DNA from 3 places in the Pseudarthrobacter sp. GQ63 genome. Region 1 is predicted to be linked to each of the others. Evidence: riboswitches for the same ligand, from Rfam matches in the RefSeq annotation. Region 1 holds a riboswitch; each other region holds the start of a gene.
The links. A riboswitch is a leader RNA that binds a small molecule or an ion and turns the genes downstream of it on or off. The one in region 1 is predicted to bind S-adenosylmethionine.
Positions count from the first base shown of each region.

Region 2: linked by a shared signal. The riboswitch ahead of AC6CHP_RS07565 (DUF1737 domain-containing protein) and the one ahead of metX (homoserine O-acetyltransferase MetX) in region 1 are both predicted to bind S-adenosylmethionine.
Region 3: linked by a shared signal. The riboswitch ahead of AC6CHP_RS03530 (aminotransferase class V-fold PLP-dependent enzyme) and the one ahead of metX (homoserine O-acetyltransferase MetX) in region 1 are both predicted to bind S-adenosylmethionine.

Region 1 is NZ_JCAXEF010000009.1:9,734-15,111, reverse strand. Features, by position in the region: gene AC6CHP_RS14585 (MFS transporter) at 1-998, opposite strand, end outside; gene metX (homoserine O-acetyltransferase MetX) at 1,180-2,295, opposite strand; SAM riboswitch class IV at 2,308-2,423, opposite strand; gene AC6CHP_RS14575 (bifunctional o-acetylhomoserine/o-acetylserine sulfhydrylase) at 2,523-3,848, opposite strand; SAM riboswitch class IV at 3,891-4,007, opposite strand; gene AC6CHP_RS14570 (VOC family protein) at 4,171-4,809, shown strand; gene AC6CHP_RS14565 (HNH endonuclease signature motif containing protein) at 5,023-5,378, shown strand, end outside.
Region 2 is NZ_JCAXEF010000003.1:67,684-73,061, reverse strand. Features, by position in the region: gene opgC (OpgC domain-containing protein) at 1-2,136, opposite strand, end outside; SAM riboswitch class IV at 2,471-2,584, shown strand; gene AC6CHP_RS07565 (DUF1737 domain-containing protein) at 2,598-2,876, shown strand; gene AC6CHP_RS07560 (rhodanese-like domain-containing protein) at 2,873-3,283, shown strand; gene AC6CHP_RS07555 (O-succinylhomoserine sulfhydrylase) at 3,284-4,492, shown strand; gene AC6CHP_RS07550 (methyltransferase family protein) at 4,513-5,064, shown strand; gene AC6CHP_RS07545 (DUF1905 domain-containing protein) at 5,054-5,356, opposite strand.
Region 3 is NZ_JCAXEF010000001.1:726,433-731,810, forward strand. Features, by position in the region: gene AC6CHP_RS03525 (class I SAM-dependent methyltransferase) at 26-784, opposite strand; gene AC6CHP_RS03530 (aminotransferase class V-fold PLP-dependent enzyme) at 877-2,334, opposite strand; SAM riboswitch class IV at 2,369-2,482, opposite strand; gene hisN (histidinol-phosphatase) at 2,642-3,454, opposite strand; gene rsgA (ribosome small subunit-dependent GTPase A) at 3,502-4,617, opposite strand; gene aroA (3-phosphoshikimate 1-carboxyvinyltransferase) at 4,601-5,378, opposite strand, start outside.

The DNA of each region.
Region 1 (5,378 bases):
AACCCCCAGGTTCCGGCGAGGATTGCACCGGCCATGTACACCGGGCGGCGTCCCAGGGAATCGGACATCTTGCCCACCAGCGGTACTGCGCAGAAGTGGATGAAGTGTGCCACCAGCAGGAGGAGCAGGATGCGGGAGGTGTCCGTCTGCACCACCACCTTCAGGTAGGTGATGGAGAACGTGACCACGAGGTAGTAGAGGATGTTCTCTGCAAAGCGCAGGCCCATGGCGGTGAACACGCCGCGCGGGTACCGGCGGAAGACTTCGGCAACACCGTAGCCCTTGTTCTCGACAGTGACTTCCTTGCGGGCCTCGAGGAAGATCGGCGCGTCCTGGACCTTGGTGCGGATGTAGTAGCCGATGATGACGATCACTGCGGAGAGCCAGAAGGCGACGCGCCAGCCCCAGCTGAGGAAGGCTTCCGGGGCGAGGGTGGAGGAGAGGGTGAACAGGACAGCGGTGGCGAGCAGGTTGCCCATGGGGACAGCGGACTGCGGCCAGCTTGACCAGAAGCCGCGGGACTTGTTCGGGCTGTGCTCGGCGACGAGGAGCACGGCGCCGCCCCATTCGCCGCCCACCGCGAATCCCTGGACGAAGCGCAGGAACACCAGCAGCGCCGGGGCCCAGTAGCCGATCTGCGCAAAGGTCGGCAGGCAGCCCATGAGGAAGGTGGCAACACCCACCAGGATGATGCTCAGCTGCAGCAGCTGCTTGCGCCCAAACTTGTCGCCGAAGTGGCCGAAGACGATGCCGCCGATGGGGCGGGCAACGAAGCCGACCGCGTAGGTGACGAAGGCTGCGATGATGCCGTCCAGCTCGGTTCCGGAGTTGGGGAAGAACAGCTTGCCGAACACCAGCGTGGCGGCGGAGGCGTAGAGGAAGAACTCGTACCACTCAACCACGGTGCCGGCCATGGAGGCCGTGACGACCTTCTTCAGGCCTGAGGACTTGACGTCGGTTTCCTCGGGCCGCCGTGCGGCGGACTTTTCCGTACTCATTGATGAACTCCTTCGGCGTCTTCTTCGACACCACTGGGACAGTCTGTGGCGGATACGTGTGATTTTGGCCACGAACCGCCGGGTCCCAACGAGTATGGTCCGCCTGAACACCAAGCTCAACGGCGAATCATGCAGAGGCTATCTGCATAAATGCACATTTGACTGCCTGTGGGGGGAAGTTTTATGCCGAGAGGTGCGCCCGGAGCTGGTGGCCCAGCTGGCCTATTTCGGTCAGGAAGCCGTCATGGCCTATCGGTGCCTCGATGACGTGAACGTCCACTTCTCCCGGCAGCGCCGCGGCAAGTTCCCGGGACTGGGCCGGGAAGTAGAGCCGGTCAGAATCCACGGCTGCCACGAAGAACCGCGCACCCGACCGCGCCAGGGTCTCGGGAAGCGGCCCCCTGCCCCGGCAGATGTCGTGGCTCATCAGGGCCTCGGTGATGGCGATGTAGCTGTTGGCATCAAACCGTCGGACCAGCTTGTTCCCCTGGTGGTCCAGGTAGCTTTCCACCTGGTAGCGTCCGCGGGCGGCCAGGACGCCACCGTGCAGGGGTGACTCCGGAGCCTGGGGTTCGCGGCCGAACCTGCCTTCCAGTTCCGCCGCGGAGCGGTAGGTGATGTGCGCGATCCGCCGGGCCAGGGCCAGTCCGTCCTCGGGGAACGGGCCGCCGTAGTAGTCGCCGCCCTTGAAGTTGGCATCCTGGCGGATCGCCAGGGTCTGTGCCTGTGCGAACGCAATCTGCTCGGCCGTGCTGGCGTGGCCGATGGAGATCACCCCGCAGCGCTGCACCCGCTCCGGGAAGGAGATGGCCCACTCAAGTGCGCGGGCTCCGCCCATGGAACCGCCCAGCACCGCAAACCAGCTCCGGATCCCCAGCTGGTCAGCCAGCCGGGCCTCCGCCACAGTGCTGTCCCGCAGCGTGACCAGGGGAAACCGGGATCCCCAGGGGGCCCCGTCCGGTGCCGGCGACGACGGCCCGGTGGACCCGTAGCAGCCGCCCACAATGTTGATGGACACTACAAAGAACCGGTCCGTGTCCACGGGCGCACCCGGCCCGGCCAGCTGCTCCCACCAGCCCGGTTCGTCGGTATCGCCGCGGGTCACGTGGGTGCTGCCGGTCAGGGCGTGTTCGATCAGGACGGCATTGCTGGCGTCCGCGTTAAGTGTGCCCCAGGTTTCGTAGGCCAGGGTGACCTCGGGCAGGTAGCCGCCAGCCTCAAGGTCCAGTCCCCCAATGGAGGCATAGCGGACGATTCCGTGTTCGGGGACGGTGGTACGGGTGACGGTAACCGTCATGGCAAGACCTCTTCTACGCGCTTGCCCGCCGTCGAATGACCGGCAGGCCAGGTCTTCACCCGGGGCACCCCACCGCGGAAGGAGGGTTGCCGGCCAGCAAGCCGGGGCTGTCACTGGCACTCATGACCTGGTTCGAGTGTACGAAACAGCCCCCGCCTGCCGCCAAGAGTGTGACTGGTTATGACTTCCCCGGCTTGCCGCCGTGCTGGTTTTCTTTGGGCGCCTGGCTAGGCTCCGGTGGCGTCCTTCGCTGCCCGGAAGCCCGCTTCCAGGTCCGCCAGGATGTCATCGATGTGTTCAATTCCCACCGACAGCCGGACCAGGCCGGGGGTTACGCCGGCAACAGCCTGCTGTTCCGGGGAAAGCTGGCTGTGGGTGGTCGACGCCGGGTGGATGACAAGGGAGCGGACGTCACCGATGTTTGCCACATGGGAGTGCAGCTCCAGCGCGTCCACGAAGCGCTTGCCGGCCTCGGCTCCGCCGGCCAGGTTGAAGGACACAATCGCGCCCGTGCCCTTGGGGCCATACTTGCGGCCCCGTTCGTACCACGGGCTGGAGGGCAGCCCCGCATAGGCGACGGATTCGACGTCGTCCCTTCCTTCCAGCCAGCGCGCCACCTCCGTGGCGTTGGCAACGTGCCGTTCCACGCGCAGGCTCAACGTTTCCAGGCCCTGTGCGATCAGGAATGCGTTGAACGGGGAGACGGCGGAGCCCAGGTCCCGGAGCAGCTGGACGCGGGCCTTGAGGATGTAGGACAGATTGGCGCCCAGGGCACCGTCCTTGCCGAGGTCCCTGGCGTACACCAGCCCGTTGTAGGTGGGGTCCGGGGTGTTGAAGCCCGGGAACTTTGCCGGGTCCTTGCCGAAGTCGAAGTTGCCTGAGTCCACGATCACACCGGCAATCGCGGAGCCGTGGCCGCCCAGGTACTTGGTTGCCGAATGGACAACGATGTCCGCTCCCCATTCCAGCGGGCGGATCAGGTACGGGGTGGACAGGGTGTTGTCCACGATCAGGGGCACACCGGCATCGTGTGCCACCTGGGAGATGCCTTCGATGTCCAGGACGTCCTGACGGGGGTTGGAGACCACCTCGCCGAAGAACAACTTGGTGTTGGGCTGCACTGCAGTGCGCCACTGCTCCAGGTTGTCCGGGTCCGCCACGAAAGTCACCGAAATGCCGAACTTCTTCAGGGTGTGGGCAAAGAGGTTGTATGTTCCGCCGTAAAGGCTGGGGCTGGCAACAATATGGTCTCCAGCCTCTGCAATGTTCAGGAAGGCGAAGGTCTCGGCGGCCTGGCCCGAACTCAGCAGCAGTGCCCCCAGCCCGCCTTCAAGGCTGGCGATCCGCTGTTCCACGGCCTCCTGGGTGGGGTTGCCGATGCGGGTATAGATGGGTGCCAGTTCAGCAAGGGCGAACCTGTTGGCGGCGCTCTCGGCGCTGGGAAAAACGAAGGACGTGGTCTGGTAGATAGGGAGTGCCCGAGCGCCCGTGGCACTGTCCGGCTCCTGTCCTGCGTGGATCTGGCGGGTTTCGAATGACCATCCGTTGGACAATTAAGGCTCCTTTGACTGGGCCCGGCATGCACGAAGCACCGCGGGCCGCGCTTGCCATCCGGCCATTTACCGGACAGCCAGGTCCTCACCCGGGGCACCCCACCGCGGAAGGAGGGTTGCCGGCCAGCAAGCCGGGGCTTAGCGCTGGCACTCATAACCTGAGCCCAGTGTAGGAACACCTGCGCAAAGCGGCACAGCATTGTGACGAACATGGTCCCGCGCATGACCCTTGCGGAAGTCCGCGCAATCACTTCCCGCAGGGAAAATCCCAGTAAGGCTACCCTTAGCTGAGAGCCCGATCACAAAGTGCCAAGATGTTGCCATGCGCATGGATCACGTCTCTTACGCCTGTGAACACGATGGCCTGGCTGCCACCACCGAACGTATTTCCTCTGCCCTCGGCGTTGAGGCAGTAAAGGGTGGAGTGCACCCGCGGTTTGGAACCCGGAATATGATCATCCCGCTCGCGGGGCACAAGTACCTTGAGGTCGTTGAGGTCCTGGACCACCCGGCTTCTGACAAGGCCCCCTTCGGCCAGGCAGTGCGGGCACGCTCCGCCGCAGGTGGCGGATGGATGGGCTGGTGCGTCGAAGTGGACGACCTGGTCCCCTTCGAGGAACGCCTGGGACGCTCCGCAGTCAACGGCAACCGTAAATTCCCTGACGGCCGCGAACTCGTGTGGAAGCAAATCGGCATCCTCGGCTTGATCGCCGACCCCCAGGTCCCGTACATGCTCAAGTGGGAGGGCGACCCGTCCCTGCACCCGTCCAACGCCTACGAGAGCAACGTCAAGATGAGCTGCCTCACCATCGCCGGCTCGGCAGCCCGGGTGACCGAGTGGCTGGGGGAACCAGTGGAAAAGCCGCTGGAAGACGTAGCTGTGGAGTGGGTGGCACCGCATGGAACCCCCGGGATCCTTTCGGTGACATTCGAGACCGCCAACGGGGCAGTCACTATCTGACGCTCCACCGCCTGCCCGGGTGCCCACGCCTGGGCATCAACGTGGGCAAAAAATGCATTCTGCCCGCAAAAGCTTCGGCCGCCATCAGCAGGTGACAACGGCGCCACCCGCTGATGGCGGCCGAATTCGTCTCCCAGCTGCATTCCAGTGCGCGGGAGTTCATGCCGCCTCCATGAACGCCACATTGTCAGACCCCCTTGCGATGATGGGTGTATGGGCAGGGAAGCGGTGGCGGGGGCGTTTGCGGATATCAGGGCCGCTCTTGCTGTGCTCAATGCGGAGGTGGATGGGTGCGGTGCGGAGCCGTTCTCTGCTGCCGATCCGTTGGCCGGGCTGGCGGATGGGAGCCTGGACATCCTTGCCGGCGCGGCGGCTGTGGAGGCCGGCGTGGCGGGCCTGAAGGCCCGAGCTGCCATGAAGTACGCCGACACCGCCCATGCCCTGGCCCCTCCCGGGACGCCGGTGCAGGCACAGGAAATGGCTGTGGCCGCCGAGATCGGGTGCGTGCTGGCCATCGGGCCGCGGGCCGCCAGCGCGTTCCTGGCCGTATCGCACGCCCTGACCACCAC
Region 2 (5,378 bases), on a different contig from region 1:
CAGGACCAGGACGTTAAGCAGCCGGCCCGGGGCAAGGTAGGTGCGCCCGAAGAAGAGGTCGTACATAGCCCGGTAGGCGGTGTCCGGAATGATCTCCAGGCGGACGTCAAACCCGTTGGCGAGGTACGGGTTGCCCCAGGATACGAAGGCGAACGCGAAGGCCAGGGCAGTGCAGGCCACCACCACCCCGGTGTGCGATGAAAGCCAGGCCACGATGCTCCGCCGGTGGAACCCGGCCGCCAGGCCGATGACGAACAGCACCTGCCACACCAGCAAGGGGAATGAATCCTCGAACTGCGACGGCAGGATCCTGAAGCGCGTCACCGATCCCACCGCGTACACGGCCAGCGATGCCGCCAGCACCCAGACAGCCTTGCCGCGGTTCAGGGCGGCCAGGATTAGCGGGCTCGCTAGCAGCAGCACCACATAGAGGCCCATCACGTTGAACTGCCAGGGCCCGAACTGGAGCAGCAGGATGGCGGGAAGCACCTGCGCCGGCACAGGGAACTGGAACAGTGTTTCCATGCCCGCGTAAAGATCGTAAGTGCGTCCAGCTCCTTCGTGCCCTGCCCCGCCGGTGCCCTGGTCCACGAAAGTTGTAAGCGCCTCGGACCGGAAGAAAGGCAGCAGAGACAGGAGGAAAACGCCCACCAGCACCACCAGTGCCGTTACGTAGAGTTTGCCTGCCCGGCGCGAGGTGAGGTCCACCACCGTTCCAAAATCGTCCTTCGCCCTGGGCCCGTACACCATGCCCACCACCAGGCCGGAGAACAGAACGAACAGCTCGGCACCCGAAACGAAGCCCACCGCTTCCTGGGTCAGGAGCTGGAACAGCGACACCATGCCCAGGTGGTTCACCACCACGAACACGATGGCCAGGCCACGGAGCAGGTCCACGCGTGAGTCCCTGCTGGCCAGGTCGCTGTAGCCCCACGCCGTGACCGCACTCAACCTGGCGGGGAGCTGCCACAGCGCCGCCAGGAGGATGATGAGCGCGGCCCCAACGGTCCAGGCGGCAGCCCCCGAAAGCGTGTTGGACCTGACGAACCCGGGACCCGAGCTGACATCGGTAACGGGCCCCGTCTGCACAGTCGACTCCTCAAGCCGGGTGTGGGCAGCGTCCGCAATACCGGCGTTTCCGGTGAGCCGCCAGTCGATGCTGGCCACCCCCGTGTCCCGTGTGCTGGTGCGTTCGTCCCAGAGCAATGCCCCGGTCAGTGCGAAGTCGGGTGATGCGGCGACGCCCAGGACCTGGTCCCACCAGCCGTTCTTGATCTCCGCTTCCGCGGCGCCTCCGGAGGACGGGCTGTAGAAGGCTGACGTCTGCAGCATGAAGGGCTTGTCCCGCCCCGCGGCATATGTCCCGTAGAAGTTCTCCCCGCCGGAAGCCGTCAGCATCTCCTGCAGCTCACCGGCTCGGGGCACGGTATTGACGGCGGCGCCCCCTGCGGTGTCATCGTGGTAGGCCGTCAGGCCCACCCAGTCCACGGCGTCGTCTCCCGGGTAGTAGGGTTCGTAGGCTTTGTCGGAGCCATTCCAGGTGCCGTCGCCATTGGTATCCAACGGGGTAAAGCCTTCGCTGCCGGGTCCGGGCGCATTCCGGTTCCGGTCAAAGGGGTAGTCCTTGCCCAGGTACGGTTCCCATACCATGGCATGGCTGCCACTGGCGCCGGCATCCCGAAACGCGGCCGTCACCGCCCGGAATGCCTGCCGGTAGTCGCCCGGCTGCTGGCCCCATTCCACCCAGCTGGCATTCATGTCCGGCGCAAAGCGGATGAGCAGCTGGCCCTTGAAATTCCCCTGCATCCGGCGCACTTCCCCGGCAAAGGCTGCGGCAGCTCCAGCGGTGACCTGGTCCAGCGGGACAGCAGGCCTCACCGTCAGCATCGCATGGGCGCCCTGCCCGGCGGACTGCTCCAGGAACTCCCGGATATCGTTCTCCTCCGAGGCACGGAACGGGAAGGCGATGTCGTGTCCGAAGATTGCGGGGGATGCCCCGAGCCTTTCGGAGAAGCCGCCGGCGGTGTCCTCTCCCCATTCGAGGACTGCGCCCAGCAGCGGTTTGCCTTCCTCCGGGAAGTTTCGGGCGGCCTGCGCTGAGCCGGCGGGTACCACCACCGCCAGGACGGCCATCATCACGGCGGCGAGGAGCGCAGCCACCCTGTGGAGGGGCCGCAGCTGGCGGCTCCGGGCGGGATGTGTGGGCGCGGCGGCGGATGGCGTGCTGATGAAGACCCCCCAGGGACTGATTTCTCCAGTATCGGGGCGGCGGCCCCTGCAGAAACTTTATCGGCCTGACCCGGGCGGCAGGCACCTGGCGCCCGCGCACCCAAGGTGGTGTCGCCGTCGTACGTTAAAGAGCGGTGACGGACGCCTCTTTTGCGCCGCGGCTCCGCCCTGCATCCTTCAGTTACGCAACATGACGACGACGGCGGTGCGGCGCCGGGCGGCAAGTGTTACGTTTTTGGGGAGTAATGAGTACCGGCGCCAAGCCCTGACTGGCCGGTCGGCAACCCTCCTTCCACGGCGGGGTGCCTCAGGTGAATACTCGGCATATCGACCATTCGAGCTGCAAGCGTGAGAGAAGGAGATCCGTCGTGTCTGACGCACCTGCCCCTGAAGAAAAGCTGTCCTACCGCCTCATCAGCGGCCCGGACAACCGTGAATTCTGCGAGCGGATCTCAGCCGCCCTGGCAGAGGGCTATGTGCTGCATGGCAGCCCGGCAGCGACCTTCAACGGCAGCAGCGTCATCGTGGCCCAGGCGGTGGTCCTTCCGGAGGCGATCGCTTCCGCGGATGCCGCAGTGGCGGACGCCGTGGACAGCCTTGAGTCCACGGGCGACGACCTTGAGTTCGACGGCGAGGGCCACGCATGAGCTACGCAGGGGACCTGACGCCGCAGGAGGCCTGGGACAAGCTGGAACAGGGCGCCATCCTGGTGGATGTACGCACCGAGGGCGAGTGGGCCCACATTGGTATTCCCGACACCAAGGCAACCGAGAACGATCCGCTGTTCATCCAGTGGACCTTCCCCGGCGGCATCCCCAACCCTGACTTCATCAACGACCTCAACCAGCAGGCGCCCGAGGACCGTTCAACCGAACTGGTGTTCCTGTGCCGCTCGGGCCAGCGGTCCATCGCGGCAGCCAGAGCGGCCACCCAGGCCGGCTTCACCTCCTACAACGTGCTGGAGGGCTTTGAAGGCGACCCGGACCGCTTCGGCGAACGCACCGTCAACGGCTGGAAGAACCGCGGCCTGCCAACCAACCTGGGAAAGATCTAAGTGACCTTCAACGAGGATGCCGCCGGCTGGAGCCCCGACACCCAGGCCGTGCGTGGCGGGCTGGACCGCACCAACTTCCAGGAAACCAGCGAAGCAATTTTCCTGAACTCGGGCTTTGTCTACGAATCCGCGGCTGCCGCCGAGCGCGCCTTCACGGGCGAGGACGAGCGCTTTGTCTACTCCCGCTACGGCAACCCCTCCGTGGCCACGTTCCAGGAGCGGCTCCGCCTGCTGGAAGGAACCGAGGCGTGCTTTGCGACGGCGTCCGGGATGTCCGCCGTGTTCACCGCCTTGGGTGCCCTGCTGGCAGCCGGCGACCGCGTGGTTGCCGCCCGCTCACTGTTCGGATCCTGCTTTGTGATCCTCAACGAGATCCTGCCGAGGTGGGGCGTGGAAACCGTCTTCGTGGACGGGCCTGACCTGGAGCAGTGGCGCGAGGCCCTGTCCAAGCCCACCACCGCCGTCTTCTTTGAATCGCCGTCCAACCCGATGCAGGAGATCGTGGACATCGCCGCGGTCAGCGAACTGGCGCACGCGGCCGGGGCGACCGTCGTCGTCGACAATGTCTTTGCCACTCCCCTGCTGCAACGCTGCGGGCAGCTTGGCGCGGACGTCATTGTGTACTCCGGCACCAAGCACATCGACGGCCAGGGCAGGGTGCTCGGCGGCGCCATCCTGGGCACCAAGGAGTTCATCGACGGACCGGTGAAGCAGCTGATGCGCCACACCGGACCGGCGTTGTCCGCGTTCAATGCCTGGGTCCTGACCAAGGGCCTTGAGACCATGTCGCTCAGGGTCAACCATTCCTCGGCCACCGCCCTGCGGCTCGCGGAATGGCTGGAGGAGCAGCCCGCCGTCAGCTGGGTGAAGTACCCGCTCCTGAAGTCGCACCCGCAATACGAGCTGGCCGCGAAGCAGATGGGCGCCGGAGGCACCGTCCTCACCCTCGAGCTTGCGCCATCCGGGGGCCGTTCCGGGAAGGAAGCAGCGTTCGCGCTGCTGGACGGGCTGCGGATCATCGACATCTCCAACAACCTGGGCGACGCCAAGTCCCTCATCACCCACCCGGCCACCACCACGCACCGCGCCATGGGGCCGGAGGGCAGGGCGGCGATCGGCCTGAGCGACGGCGTGGTGCGGCTTTCCGTCGGCCTGGAAGACGTGGACGACCTGATCGGCGACCTGGAGCAGGCGCTCAAGCAGATCTAGCACTCCGGACGGTGGTGGGCATGCCTGGAACGGTCGCTGCTCCCGGCTGGCAGCTGCTGCTGTCCAACATCCCCCTGCCTGAGCAGAACCTGCTGGGCATCGCCGCCGGCGCGGCCCTTCAGCGCCTGGTTCCTATCCGGCTTTCGCGGGTAACCGGCCGCCGGCAGAGGCTTCTGCGGATAACGGGCGGCGCATCGCTCGCCGCCGGTGGCATCCTCGTCGCCTGGTCATGGTGGGCAGCCCGCCGCACTTTCCTCGCCCGACCGGCTGAGCTGGTGACGTCCGGCCCGTACTCATTCTCGCGCAACCCTATGTATGTGGGCTGGACGCTGCTGCATCTGGGCACTGGGCTGGTGCGGCACAACGCGTGGACCCTGGCCGCACTTCCGGTGGCGGCCGCTGCCGTCCATCGCCAGGTTTTGCGGGAGGAGGCCAGCCTCGCCGCTTCCTTCGGTGGGGCGTTCGCTGAGTACCGGCGGGTGGTGCCGCGCTATGTGGGAAGAGGCTGTGTGGGCAGGCATTCTGTGGGAAGGGGCTGTGTGGGCAGGAATTCTGTGGGCTTCAGGCGCTGATAACGGAGAGGCGGACTTCCACGGCGTCGCCTTCACTGATCCGGGACTTGGCCCTGACGGCCTTCTTGACCGGCAGGAGGTACGTCCCCTTGTGGGCATCCGGGAACAGTGAAGTCTGCCAGGTGTGACCGGAAATTTCCGCTGTCACCCGGATTGAGCCGAATGCTTTGTTGTGCCCCGCGTTTCGTGCTTGGATATCGTCCGCCACGTCCGGCGGCAGGGTAAGGAAATGCCAGCCGGCCTCGCCCGGGTACAGCCACAGTTCGGCTGTGAAGGAGTACGACGACGTCACGCGCCGAGTATGGCACGCCCGC
Region 3 (5,378 bases), on a different contig from region 1:
TGGCCGCACGTGGACGGGAGGGCGCTCATGCCCGGACAGCCCGCCATGCGAGCGTCAGGTACGGCAGTTTCAATTCCTCGTCCGGCCCGTGGCCCAAATGGTCGTGAAGGTACCAGTCCAGGTTGGCCAGCACTTTCGCCCGGGTGGCCTCGCCGGCGCGCAGGTAGTAGCTCCGGGATTTTGTCAGCTCCATCAGGTCTGCGGTTGTCACGGAGTCCTGCCAGCGCGTGAGGTGGTCCTCCAGCGCCTCGAACTCGGGTCCTATGAGCGGGCGGTGGCCGGGTTTGTAGACGTCCCCGGCGTGCATGATCCTGGAGAGCCGGTGAACCCAGGGGACGGACGTGTCCAGCTGGTTCCAGACCAGTCCCAGCGTTCCCTGGGGGCGGAGGACGCGGGCCAGTTCCGTGCTGGCCCTCAGGGCATCGCACCAGTGCCACGCCTGCGCTACGGTGACGACGTCGAAAGCCGCGTCAGGCAGTCCGGTAGCCTCTGCGGTGCCAAGGACAGCCGTGGCGGCGGGGCAGTGCTCAGCCAGCTGCCCGAGCATGTCCGCTGACGGGTCCACGGCCGTGACGGACAGGCCGAGGTCCAGCAGCAGGTGGGTGAATTTCCCGGTACCGGCGCCCACGTCGAGCGCATCGCGTGCCCCTGGAGGCACCAGCCAGCGCGCTGATTCGGCAGGATAGCCGGGCCGCACCTGCTGGTAGTGCCTGCCGCCGTCCTGGAAGCTCTGGCCGAGCTCCCGGCGCCGGCCGTGATCCAGCCGTGGGCCACCCCGTGCCACGCGCGGCCTCCTTCATCCGGTTCCTTTGGTGTCCTCCGAATTTACCGCATCAGCCGCAGCCACAGGGCGCCGGCCGCCAGGCCAGCCGTGGGTCAGTCGTCGATGCAGGGCGCGGCGCCGGCCGTTCCCGGGGTGTTGGGTGCCCAGTGGGGGTACGTGCGGTTGTCATTGGCGGGAATCCAGCGGCCAGCGTCCACCACATAGTCCCAGCCAAGGCCCTTGGTCCGCAGGTCCCGGATGCCTGCCAGCAGCCGCTCGGCATCCTCCAGCCTTGAGCCGACGCCGAAGCTGGCCCGAAGTGAACCGGAAGGAAGGCCCAGCCGCTTCAGCAGCGGGTGCGCGCAGAAGCGGCCGTCGCGCAGGCCAACTCCATGTTCTGCCGAGAGGTAGGCGGCCACCAGGCCGGCGTCGTAGCCTTCTACGGAGAAGTTGACCACGCCGATGGTGTCGGTGTCCGGGTTCGTGTCCTTGAAGATCTGGTGGACGGTGACACCGTCGATCTCCTGCAGGCCTTCCACCAGGAAGGAGCGGATGGCTGATTCGTGGGCATGCCAGCGGTCCTGGTCCAGTTCCGCGATGACCTGCGTGGCGCGGGCCAGGGTCGCCGCACCCAGCACGTTCGGTGATCCGCCCTCGTGGCGGGCCGGGCCGGTTGCCCAGCTGACGCCGTCGAGCCTGGCTTCCCTGACGGCGCCGCCGCCGGCAAGGTGCGGTGTTCCGGCATCGAGCCAGTCCGGGCGGCCCACCAGCACGCCGGCACCAAAAGGTGCGTAGAGCTTGTGGCCCGAGAAGGCGATGTAGTCGACGTCGTCCGCGGTGATGTCGATCCGCCGGTGTGGGGCCAGCTGGGCCGCGTCCACTGCGATCCGTGCCCCGTGCTCGTGCGCCAGCGCGGCAAGGGCACGGATGGGAAGGATTTCGCCCGTGACGTTGGAAGCTCCGGTCACGGCGAGCAGGCTGACGCCGCCCTGCCGCAGTTCCGCACGGACGGCGTCAATGGTTTCCGCGATGGTGTCCGCTGCCACGATGCTGCGGTGGGGGACGCCCTGCCACGGCAGAAGGTTGGCGTGGTGCTCAATGTCGAGGTACAGGACGTCGCCGTTGGGCCGTCCGTCGGTGACGGGCAGGCAGCCCGCCAGCAGGTTGAGGGAGTCAGTGGTGTTCCGGGTAAAGATCACCGAATCGTCCGGGCGGCCGCCCACGAAGTCGCGGACGATGGCGCGGGCGTTCTCATAGACCGAGGTGCTGATCTGGGAGGCGTAGCCGGCACCGCGGTGGACGCTGGCGTAGAAGGGCAGGATCTCGTTGAGGTAGGCCGACACCACCGAGAGGGCGGGGGCCGATGCGCCATAGTCCAGGTTGGCGTACCGGACGTGGCCGCCGTGGATCAGTGGAGCCTGGATTTCGGCGCCGCTGACTGCTGCTAGCGGACGGCCGGCGGCGGTGCGGCGCTGATCAAAGAGCGAAGGCGAACCCGGCAGGGCAGCTGCCTGGTGCTGGACAGCGGCTTGGGGGGAGACGGCTTCGGGGGAGACGGTGGCAGTTGTCACAGAGACCTCACTTCACAACAGGACTCCATGCAGGAATCCGCGCTTGCCGCATCCCTTCCGGACCGGCCTGGTCGTCACCCGGGGCACCCCACCGCGAATGGAGGGTTGCCGGCCAGCAAACCGGGGTTTTGCGCTGGCACTCGTGACCTGGTTAAGAGCGTAGAACATGGGCAGCGAAGGTTAAAAGCCCGCGGAAATGTTAAGGGCTTTGTTACGAACGGTTGAAAAGGGGCGCCTGAACCGAAGAACACGACGGCGGACGCCTCCTGTCGGGGGCGCCCGCCGTTGATTATTCGTGCTGCCGGGACTAGAGGAGGTCGTCCAGGTTCGGGTTCAGCCGGCGCAGCACCTCGGAGTGCAGGATGGAATTGGTGGCCAGGGCGTTCCCGCCGAACGGACCGTCCTCGCCCTCCAGCGAGGTGAAGCGGCCACCAGCCTCCACCACGATGGGCACCAGTGCGGCCATGTCGTAGAGGTTCAGTTCAGGCTCGCAGGCGATGTCCACCGAACCTTCGGCCACCATGCAGTAGGACCAGAAGTCACCAAACGCCCGGGTCCGCCATACGTCCTCGGTAAGGCCCAGGAATTCATTAAGGTTTCCGCGTTCCTTCCAGCCGCCAAGGCTCGAATAGGAAAGGGAAGCATCGGACAGGCTGGAGACATTGGACACCCGGAGGCGGGTGGCCGCGGCAAGGGAACGCCCCATGTAGGCTCCCATGCCCTTGGCAGCCCACCAGCGCTTGCCCAGGGCGGGAGCGCTGACCACGCCCACCACCGGCTCGCCTTCATCCACCAACGCGATCAGGGTGGCCCAGACAGGAACGCCCCGGACGAAGTTCTTGGTGCCGTCAATGGGGTCGATAATCCACCGCCGCGACCCGTGGCCCGTGCTGCCGAACTCCTCGCCGAGTACGGCATCGCGTGGACGGGACCGGGAGAGCTGGCCGCGGATGGCTTCCTCAGCTGCCTTGTCCGCATCGGTGACGGGCGTCAGGTCCGGCTTGGTCTCAATGTGGAGGTCCTGGGCCTTGAAGCGGCTCATGGTCTGGTCATCCACGGAATCGGCCAGGACGTGGGCCAGGCGCAGGTCATCGTTGTAGCTCGAAGCGGGTTGGATCATGGTTCCAAACTACCGTCTGCGCGCCGTTCTGCCGGGAAGCGGGCCCGTCAGGTGACGCTGCCCAGTTCCTTTGCCTCCTGGGATTCCATCCGCGGGTCCGTGCCGAGGAGGCGCCGAAGGGAGCCAAGCCTTGCTGCTCCGGTGGGGCCGGCGTGCCCCGCGCCCACCCATGCGTCCAGTCCGCAGTTCACCGCGGTGGCAGTGTGCTTGCACCCTCGCTCGCAGTCGTCGATGCCGGGGGAGAGGTCCGGGAACGAGCGGAGGATGCGGTCCGGGTCCACGTGCGCCAGGCCAAACGAGCGGATGCCGGGGGTGTCGATGATCCAGCTTCCGGACGGCGCATCCGCCAGCTTCAGCGCAAGGGCCGACGACGACGTGTGCCGGCCGCGGCCCGTCACGGCGTTCACTCCGCCGGTGGCCCGTTCCGCCCCGGTCAGCGCATTGACCATCGTTGACTTTCCAACGCCTGAGTGTCCCAGCATCACGGTGACCTTGCCGTCCAGGTAGCCCCGCATCTCGGCGACGGCCGAGCTGTCCAGCCGGGCGGACAGGCCGTCGTCGGAACGGGCGTCAATGCCCGAGGCCGCTGAATCGGCCGTCCGGCTGATGATTACGGGAAAGTCCAGATGCGTGTAGTTGGACAGCAGTTCCGCCGGATCCTTGACGTCCGCTTTGGTGACCAGCAGGATCGGCTCGATGCCGGCGTCGTAGGCGGCCACCAGGGCACGGTCGATGAAGCCGGTCCGCGGCTCGGGGTTCGCTGCTGCCACCACGATCACCAGCTGGTCGGCATTGGCCACCACTGCCCGTTCCACAGGGTCCGTGTCGTCCGCGCTGCGCCGCAGCAGGGTCTTGCGGTCCTGGATCTTCACCAGCCGTGCCAGGGTGTCCGGCTCCCCGGAGACGTCGCCGACCAGGGAGACAAAGTCTCCTGCGACCACCGGGTTCCGGCGGAGTTCCCTGGCCCGGGCGGCAATGACTACCCGCTCATTGCCGGAGTCTTCTCCCACCACTGCGGTGTACCGGCCCCGGTCAACGGTGATGATGCGTCCCGTGACGGCGTCATCGTGGCTTGGCCTGTCCTTGGTGCGGGGCCGGGAGCCCTTCTTGCTGGGCCGGATCCGGACGTCCGATTCATCCCAGGAATCAGTGCTCCGCGCCACCGCTGGAACCCTCCGACGCCGTTTCGGCCGGGCCATTCTGCGCCAGCATGTCTGCCCACAGCCGGGGGAAATCCGGCATGGTCTTGGCGGTGGTGCCGATGTCCTCCACCTGGACGCCCTCCACGGCGAGGCCAAGGATGGCTCCCGCGGTGGCCATGCGGTGGTCGGCATAGCTGTGCACGACGCCGGCATGCAGCTGTGCGGGACGGATCACCAGGCCGTCGCTGGTTTCTTCAGCGTCGCCGCCAAGGCGGTTGATCTCCGTGACCAGGGCGGCGAGCCGGTCCGTCTCGTGGCCCCGCAGGTGCGCGATGCCGGTAAGCCGGGAGGGGCCGGTAGCCAATGCACACAGGGCGGCCACGGTGGGCGCGAGTTCGCTCGTGTCGGCGAAATCTCCGCCCTTGATGTGGGGTCCGCCGGTGACCGTGAGGACGCCGTCGTCGAGTGTTACCTCGGCGCCCATCGTGGACAGGATGCTGCGCCAGAGGTCACCGACCTGCTGCGTTTCGTCCGGCCAGCCGGGGATCCGCACCGTTCCGCGGGAGGCCAGCGCGGCGGCGAGGAAGGGGCCGGCGTTGGAGAGGTCCTGCTCGATCCGCTGGTCGAAGGCGCGGATGGGGCCGGGGCTGACCACCCAGTGGTTGGGCACCGAGTCATCAACGGCAACCCCGGCGCCGCGAAGGACTGCCACGGTCATGTTGATGTGGTCGAGGCTCGGCACCGGCTTGCCCACGTGTTCAAGGTGCAGGCCTTCGGTGAAC